DNA from 3 places in the Mesorhizobium sp. M0870 genome. Region 1 is predicted to be linked to each of the others. Evidence: riboswitches for the same ligand, from Rfam matches in the RefSeq annotation. Region 1 holds a riboswitch; each other region holds the start of a gene.
What was found. Region 1 has a riboswitch for thiamine pyrophosphate ahead of thiB (thiamine ABC transporter substrate binding subunit). Riboswitches for the same ligand answer to the same signal wherever they lie in the genome.
Positions count from the first base shown of each region.

Region 2: linked by a shared signal. The riboswitch ahead of thiC (phosphomethylpyrimidine synthase ThiC) and the one ahead of thiB (thiamine ABC transporter substrate binding subunit) in region 1 are both predicted to bind thiamine pyrophosphate.
Region 3: linked by a shared signal. The riboswitch ahead of NKH97_RS24320 (YkoF family thiamine/hydroxymethylpyrimidine-binding protein) and the one ahead of thiB (thiamine ABC transporter substrate binding subunit) in region 1 are both predicted to bind thiamine pyrophosphate.

Region 1 covers NZ_JAMYOI010000013.1:76,343-78,603, forward strand. Annotated here, with positions in the region: gene thiB (thiamine ABC transporter substrate binding subunit) at 184-1,182, opposite strand; TPP riboswitch at 1,226-1,340, opposite strand; gene NKH97_RS17440 (thiamine diphosphokinase) at 1,428-2,072, shown strand; gene NKH97_RS17445 (ABC-F family ATP-binding cassette domain-containing protein) at 2,074-2,261, shown strand, end outside.
Region 2 covers NZ_JAMYOI010000044.1:20,707-22,967, forward strand. Annotated here, with positions in the region: gene NKH97_RS31115 (ATP-grasp domain-containing protein) at 1-627, shown strand, start outside; TPP riboswitch at 851-967, shown strand; gene thiC (phosphomethylpyrimidine synthase ThiC) at 1,071-2,261, shown strand, end outside.
Region 3 covers NZ_JAMYOI010000023.1:74,478-76,738, forward strand. Annotated here, with positions in the region: gene NKH97_RS24315 (ABC transporter permease) at 1-310, opposite strand, end outside; gene NKH97_RS24320 (YkoF family thiamine/hydroxymethylpyrimidine-binding protein) at 406-1,014, opposite strand; TPP riboswitch at 1,005-1,118, opposite strand; gene NKH97_RS24325 (RodZ family helix-turn-helix domain-containing protein) at 1,314-1,634, shown strand; gene NKH97_RS24330 (formyltransferase family protein) at 1,679-2,261, opposite strand, start outside.

The DNA.
Region 1 (2,261 bases):
CTCTGTCCTGCCGGACATCTCCCCCTCCAGGGAGGAGATCGGCCGTCACCCATGCTTCCGCTAGTCTCCAACGTTGCCGGACTATAACCAGCAACGACGCTGCCAATCTCCCCCCTTGAGGGGGAGATTGCCGGCAGGCCAGAGGGGGGTGGAGTGGCGCGAACATCAAAAGAACTCGCAAGCCTACTTGCTCATCACCGCCAGCCATTCATCGACCCAAGCCTTGCGGTTGGCAGCGACCTCTTGCGGGCTGAACAGCAAGGTCTTGGTCGGCTTGACCAGTTTGTCGAAGGCCGGATTGAGCGGCTTGTCGGTCTTGCCGGCCGGGAACATCCAGTTGGTCTCGGGGATGGCATCCTGGAATTTCGGCCCGGTCATGAAGGCGATGAACTTGGCCGCCAGCGGGTTCTTGGCCCCCGCCGTGGTGATACCCGCGACTTCTATCTGCAAATACTCGCCCTCCTCGAACGACGCTGCCTGATAGCGCTCTGTCTTCTCGGCGACCATGTGGTAGGCCGGCGACGTCGTGTAGGACAGCACCATCGGCGCCTCGCCCTTGGTGAACAGCCCATAGGCCTCGCTCCAGCCCGGCGTCACGGTCAGCACTTTCGCCTTGAGCTTGGCCCAGGCCTCGGGCGCCTTGTCGCCATAGACTGACTTGACCCACAGAAGCAGACCGAGGCCCGGCGTGGAGGTGCGCGGATCCTGGATGACGATCTTGTCATCGGCACTGCCCTCGACCAGCTCTTTCAGGCTTTTCGGCGGGTTCTTCAGCTTCTCGGTGTCGTAGACGACGGCGAAATATCCGTAGTCAAAGGGGACAAAAGTATCGTCGCTCCAGCCACCCGGCACGTTGACATCAGTTACGCCGCCATGCGGCGCGAACAAGCCTGACGCCTTGGCATCGGTGGTGAGATTGGTGTCGAGGCCAAGCACGATATCGGCCTTGGTCGATGCGCCTTCCAATCTGACGCGGTTGAGCAGCGCGACGCCGTCGGCGACCGAGACGAACTCGACATCGCAGCCGCATTCGGCCTCGAACTCCTTCTTCACCACGGGACCCGGACCCCAGTCGGCGGTAAAGCTCTCATAGGTGTAGACGGTGAGTTTGTCCTTGGCCAAGGCCGGTCCGGACAGGACCACGGCCATTGCTGAGACTAGAGCGTATAAATGCGTGCGCATCGGCGCCTCCTTCGTTCGAATTGAAAGGAATTGAGGCGTCGGACTGTCCGAAACGTCTAATCCCTCCGCCGGTACAAACCGGATCAGGTTCAGCGGGTTGGCGAGACTGCCTCTCAGCCGGTCCGCGAAGATCGCGTCCGGCACCCCGTTAGAGCGTTTCGACACATAGGCCGGGCCGATCCCCCATGCAAGTGGGAGTTTGCCGCCTTCCGTTTCCCGTGCCGGGCTGGTAAGGGCCACACGATATGAGCACATTCACCATCCTGCTTGGCGGCGATCTCATCCGCACGCCACGGCTCGACCGCCAGGCCGAAGGCTCCCGCGTCATCGCCGCCGACGCCGGCATCGGGCATGCGCGGCTGCTGGGTCTCGTGCCCGAACTGTGGGTGGGCGATTTCGATTCCGTGCCAGCCAAGCTGCCTGACGATCTCGCTTCCGTGCCGCGCCGGACCTTCCCGGCGGAAAAGGACCAGACCGATGGCGAACTGGCCATTGCCGCCGCACTCGAGCGCAGCGCGACCCGCCTGGTGCTCGCCGGTGCTTTCGGCGGCAAGCGCGCCGACCACGCTTTCCTGCATCTGGCGCTTGCCCTCCGGCTGGCCGAGGCCGGGACTGATGTGCTCCTGACCAGCGGCGCCCAGGAGGGCATTCCCCTGCTGCGCGGAACGGCCGGCTTCGACTATGCCGATGGCACGCTGTTTTCGGTGCTCGGCTTTTCCGAGCTCGCCGGCCTGACCGTCACCGGCGCCAAATGGCCGCTGAACCACGTCAAGGTGGCGTTCGGTTCGTCGCTGACCATCTCCAACGAGGTCAAGGGCCGCCTCGAAATCGCACTGGACCATGGCCGCGCGATGCTGCTCGCTCATCCCTATCCCTTACCTGAAAGCTGACATGGCCCCGCCTCTTCTCAACCTCGACGGGATAAAACTGACCTTCGGCGGCACGCCGCTGCTCGACGGCGCCGCCTTGACGGCTTCGGCCGGCGACAAGATTGCACTGGTCGGCCGCAACGGGTCGGGCAAGTCGACCCTGCTGAAGATCGCCGCTGGCCTGATCGAGCCGCAGGACGGCGAGGTGTT
Region 2 (2,261 bases), on a different contig from region 1:
CATTTCGTCATACGTGAGGTGACGTATCCGGCCCTGCTAACCGATCAGGAGCGTGAGCGCATCGCCGATGTTTCGCTGAGCTGTTTGCGGGCTCTCGGCCTTGGCTGGGGGCCAACTAACGTTGAACTCCGGTGCACGAAACGCGGTCCAGTTGTCATTGAAGTCAATCCGCGTCTTAGTGGCGCGCCCGACCCTCAACTGGTCCAGTTAGCTTACGGTGTCGACCTCGTCGCCGAGCACATCAAGCTTGTCATTGGCGAGGAATGGGATCTGCGCAAAAAGCATTCGCATACTGCGGCCGCGCGATTCCTGCTTCCTGATCAAGATGGCACCCTGGACTGGATTGGTGGCGACACTCAGGCAGCTGCTATATCAGGTGTGGCCGAGGTCAAATTGAATGTTGAACCCAAGACACCGATCGTCAGGAAGGGGGATTTCCGAGACTGGATTGGACATGTCATTGCCACTTCGCCCAGCCGTGCTGAAACCGAGGGCGCCCTTCAGCGAGCGGTCGACTTGATCGATTGGTCGATCACCCCTTTTCCGGCGACAATAAGAGGTGATCGAGAGCACGATGTTTGTGGGGCGTTCGGGCGGCCCACCAGTTCTGTTCCGATCAGGCATTGACGGCTTAAGATCCTTGAAACGCAGCAGTTCCGTCTACGTCAATGTCACATCAAGTTTGACGAGGCAAATGCAGCTTTGGCCACACCTGCCCTATCTGCCGCGGAACTTCTCCGCGACCCGTGGCGAGGCCGTCGGCCCAATTTGGGCCCAATTTGATTGCCGCCCACCGCCGCCGCAGGACGAACATGCGCTTGACAAGACAACGCCGGCCCGTTCAACTTGAGGCATTCACCAGGGGAGTCCCGGCAAGGGGCTGAGATACTGCTGGCTTTCGCGGCGCAGTGACCCGTTGAACCTGATCCAGTTCATACTGGCGTAGGGACGGTGCAAGCGCTTTGCGGGAGTTCAAGCCCGAGGTCCTGTTTCGGCAGGTCGACAGAAGCGTCTTTTCATCCTTCCGGCACAGAACTGGGTCTCCAATGCATGAGCAAAGGAGCCTCAAGATGAATGCCCTCACCCCCGCCGTGTCGACGGGACCGCTGCCTGCTTCGCGTAAGATCCACAAGCCCGGTGCCATCCACCCGCAGATCAGGGTGCCGATGCGCGAAATCTCCGTCCATCCGACAGCCGGCGAACCGCCCGTCACCGTCTACGACCCGTCGGGCTCCTATACCGATCCGGCTGTCGAAACCAGCATCCAAAAAGGCCTGGCCCGGCTTCGCCACGAATGGATCTTGGCCCGCGGCGATGTCGAGGACTGTGACGGCCGCCATGTCCGGCCGGAGGACAACGGATTCGCGACGGGCGAACGCCTGACGCCGGAATTCCCCATCCGCCACCGACCGCTCAGGGCCAAAGCAGGCAAGGCGGTGACGCAGCTTGCCTATGCGCGCGCCGGCATCATCACACCCGAAATGGAGTTCGTTGCCATTCGCGAGAACCTTGGTCGCGAGATCCTGCACGGCAAGCTTGAGCGCGACGGCGAGGCTTTCGGCGCGATGCTGCCCGATTTCGTCACACCCGAATTCGTCCGCGACGAGGTGGCGCGCGGACGGGCGATCATTCCCGCCAACATCAACCATCCCGAGAGCGAGCCGATGATCATCGGTCGCAATTTTCTGGTCAAGATCAACGCCAACATCGGCAACTCCGCCGTCACATCGTCGATGGCCGAAGAGGTCGAAAAGATGGTCTGGGCGATTCGCTGGGGCGCCGATACGGTGATGGACCTGTCGACCGGCCGCAACATTCACAACATCCGGGACTGGATCGTGCGCAACGCACCGGTGCCGATCGGCACGGTGCCACTCTACCAAGCGCTCGAGAAGGTTGGCGGCATTGCCGAGGATCTGACCTGGGAGGTGTACCGCGACACGCTGATCGAACAGGCCGAGCAGGGCGTCGACTATTTCACCATCCACGCCGGCGTGCGGCTGCATTACATCCCGCTGACCGTCGACCGGGTGACGGGTATCGTCTCGCGCGGCGGGTCGATCATGGCAAAATGGTGCCTGCACCATCACCGGGAAAGCTTCCTCTACGAGCACTTCGCGGAGATCTGCGACATCGCCAGAGCCTATGACGTATCCTTCTCGCTCGGCGACGGCCTTCGTCCCGGCTCGATCGCCGATGCCAACGACGCGGCGCAGTTCGCCGAGTTGGAGACGCTCGGCGAGCTGACGCAGATCGCCTGG
Region 3 (2,261 bases), on a different contig from region 1:
CCACCAGCGGCGCGATGGCCACCAGCGGCAAGGTCTGGCTGACGATTAAGACGGGAAACAGCGCACGCCGCAGCGGCTGGAAGAAGTCGACCAGCATCGACAGCACGAAGGCGGCGCTGAGCGAACAGGCAAAGCCGAGCAGCGTGGCGCCGATGGTCGGAATGGCGTTGTCGGCCAGCGCCTGGCGATTGAGCAGCGCTTGCTCGAAAACGCGCGACGGCGCCGGCAGTATCGTCGGCCTGATGCCGGAATAGGTGGCATAAAGCTCCCACGCCACTAGGAGCAAACCGACCGAGATCATGGCCGGCATTGCCTTGACAAGAAGGCCCGCGATCGGGCGCGAAGCGAATGATGATGAGACCACGGGAGATAACCTTTGACGGCCGCGCGGAGGCGGCGGCAGCTTCAGACAGCCGACGGGCTGTTGGCCGAGACCGTGACGTCGAGGGTTACGTGGCCGGCGCCTGGTCCGAAGCGGCAGAAGGCCTCGTCCAGCGCCGAAAAGATCGCACCGGCATCACCGCGCAGTTTCGTGCAGAAATGCTTGGAACGCTCATAGACGCCGGACTGCTTGAGAAAATCGATGCAGCCGTAGATCTCGTCCATGTGGTCGTCGGTGCCCATCACATAGAGCGAGAACTGCGCCGCCGCCGGCTGGCCGGTGGCAGCAGCATTGCGCACCGCCGCGATGGCCGCATCCTTGCGCGGGCCGAGTGGCCCGACAGGCCCGCCAAGTGCATCGGAGCGGCAGATCGGATCATCCGGCTCGCCAGGGCACCCGCGCGAGATGGTGGCCGACAACACGCAATGTTTGCCGCTACGTGCCGCCGCCACGAAGAGGTCGCGCATGGCGGGAAACAGCACTTCGGGCGACCCGACCAGCAAGGTCGAGATGTCGTCGATCTCGATCCTGAGCTTGTCGCGCCAGGGATCGAGCGCACCGAGCGCGCCAAGAATGACACCGACGAAATCGTCGGTCATGGGGTATAGGGAAATCTGTGCGCCTGAAAACATCGCCCGCCTCGCTCCGCTGGTATTACCCAGATCAGCTTCTAGGGTCTGTGGGCTTGCCGCCCCCGTCTCAGCCCCGACCGTACGGAGCACCCCTGTGGATGTGCGCCTTAAAGCATCATTCGAGTTCAAGGGAAAGCCGTTTTTTCAGAGCACTGCGCCAAAAGCATTGCGCCAGTCACGGTGCGCCTGAGCGGAATTTTGTCGGGAACCTTCGCCGCCGCGACCGGTTGTCCCCACAGTCGCAACGCGATCACTTTCGTAGAAAATAAGCGACGACTTCACAGAAATGGAGACAAACCATGTTCATGAAAATCCTCGCAGCTTCGGTTCTCACCATTGGTCTGGCCACGTCAGCCATGGCGCAAAGCGCCGGCAGCAACAACGCAAATGGAAGCGGCAGCGGCAAGTCGGTGACGGTTGAGCCGAACACGCCGGCTTCCCCGAATACGATCGAGCCGGACACTGTCGACCCGGGCACGACCAACAGCACGACTGGCACGGTAGGGGACATGAATTCGAACGCGGATCAGAATTGCCCGACCAACCCGCAAGGCGCGCAGCCGGACGCCGATGGTAACGCGACGGCGCCAACGGTAAACGATAATCATTGTGGCAAGTAACCACGTCGCAAACGGATGAAGCCGCTGGGCATCGCCCAGCGACTTCATCCGTTTTTCTGGTCCGCAGCACGCGCTTTGCCGAACAGCCGGATTTCTGGAGCGGGTCTCCCGGCGGGCGGGCGCGAAAATAGGTGTTTCGAATTGAGCAGCCGTTTGAGCACTCTACCGTAGGTAAAATACAGGACCCGACCGTTGGCGAGATCAAATTCCACTGTTCCCCACCGCCTGACCGGGGCCTTTCCTGTGCAGGGCCCCAGCCTTCTGATCTGGAATCCCAGCCTGACTTTGCGCGTTCCGATTTCAAGATAGATGCCTGGCAGAAGGCCAAGCACATGCCATAGCCGTACAACATGCTCGACCGACATGGCCGGCGAGATTATCAGGTGGCTGGGCTGAAGCCGCGCCCAGACGAAATCGCCTTTCGGTTGCGGCATTCCTGACAACAGCCCCCGGCAGTAGGTCGGCACCGCCTCGCTCACCAGAATCCGCATAGCGGTTGCCGTGCTGTCGACCAGGGCTTCTCTCGATGTCCAGTCAGCTTCGGAAAACGGCACCTGCCCGAGAATGTCACCCTCGTCAAAACCGGCGGACATCTTGTGGAGCGTGACGCCGCCATGAGCCGCATGC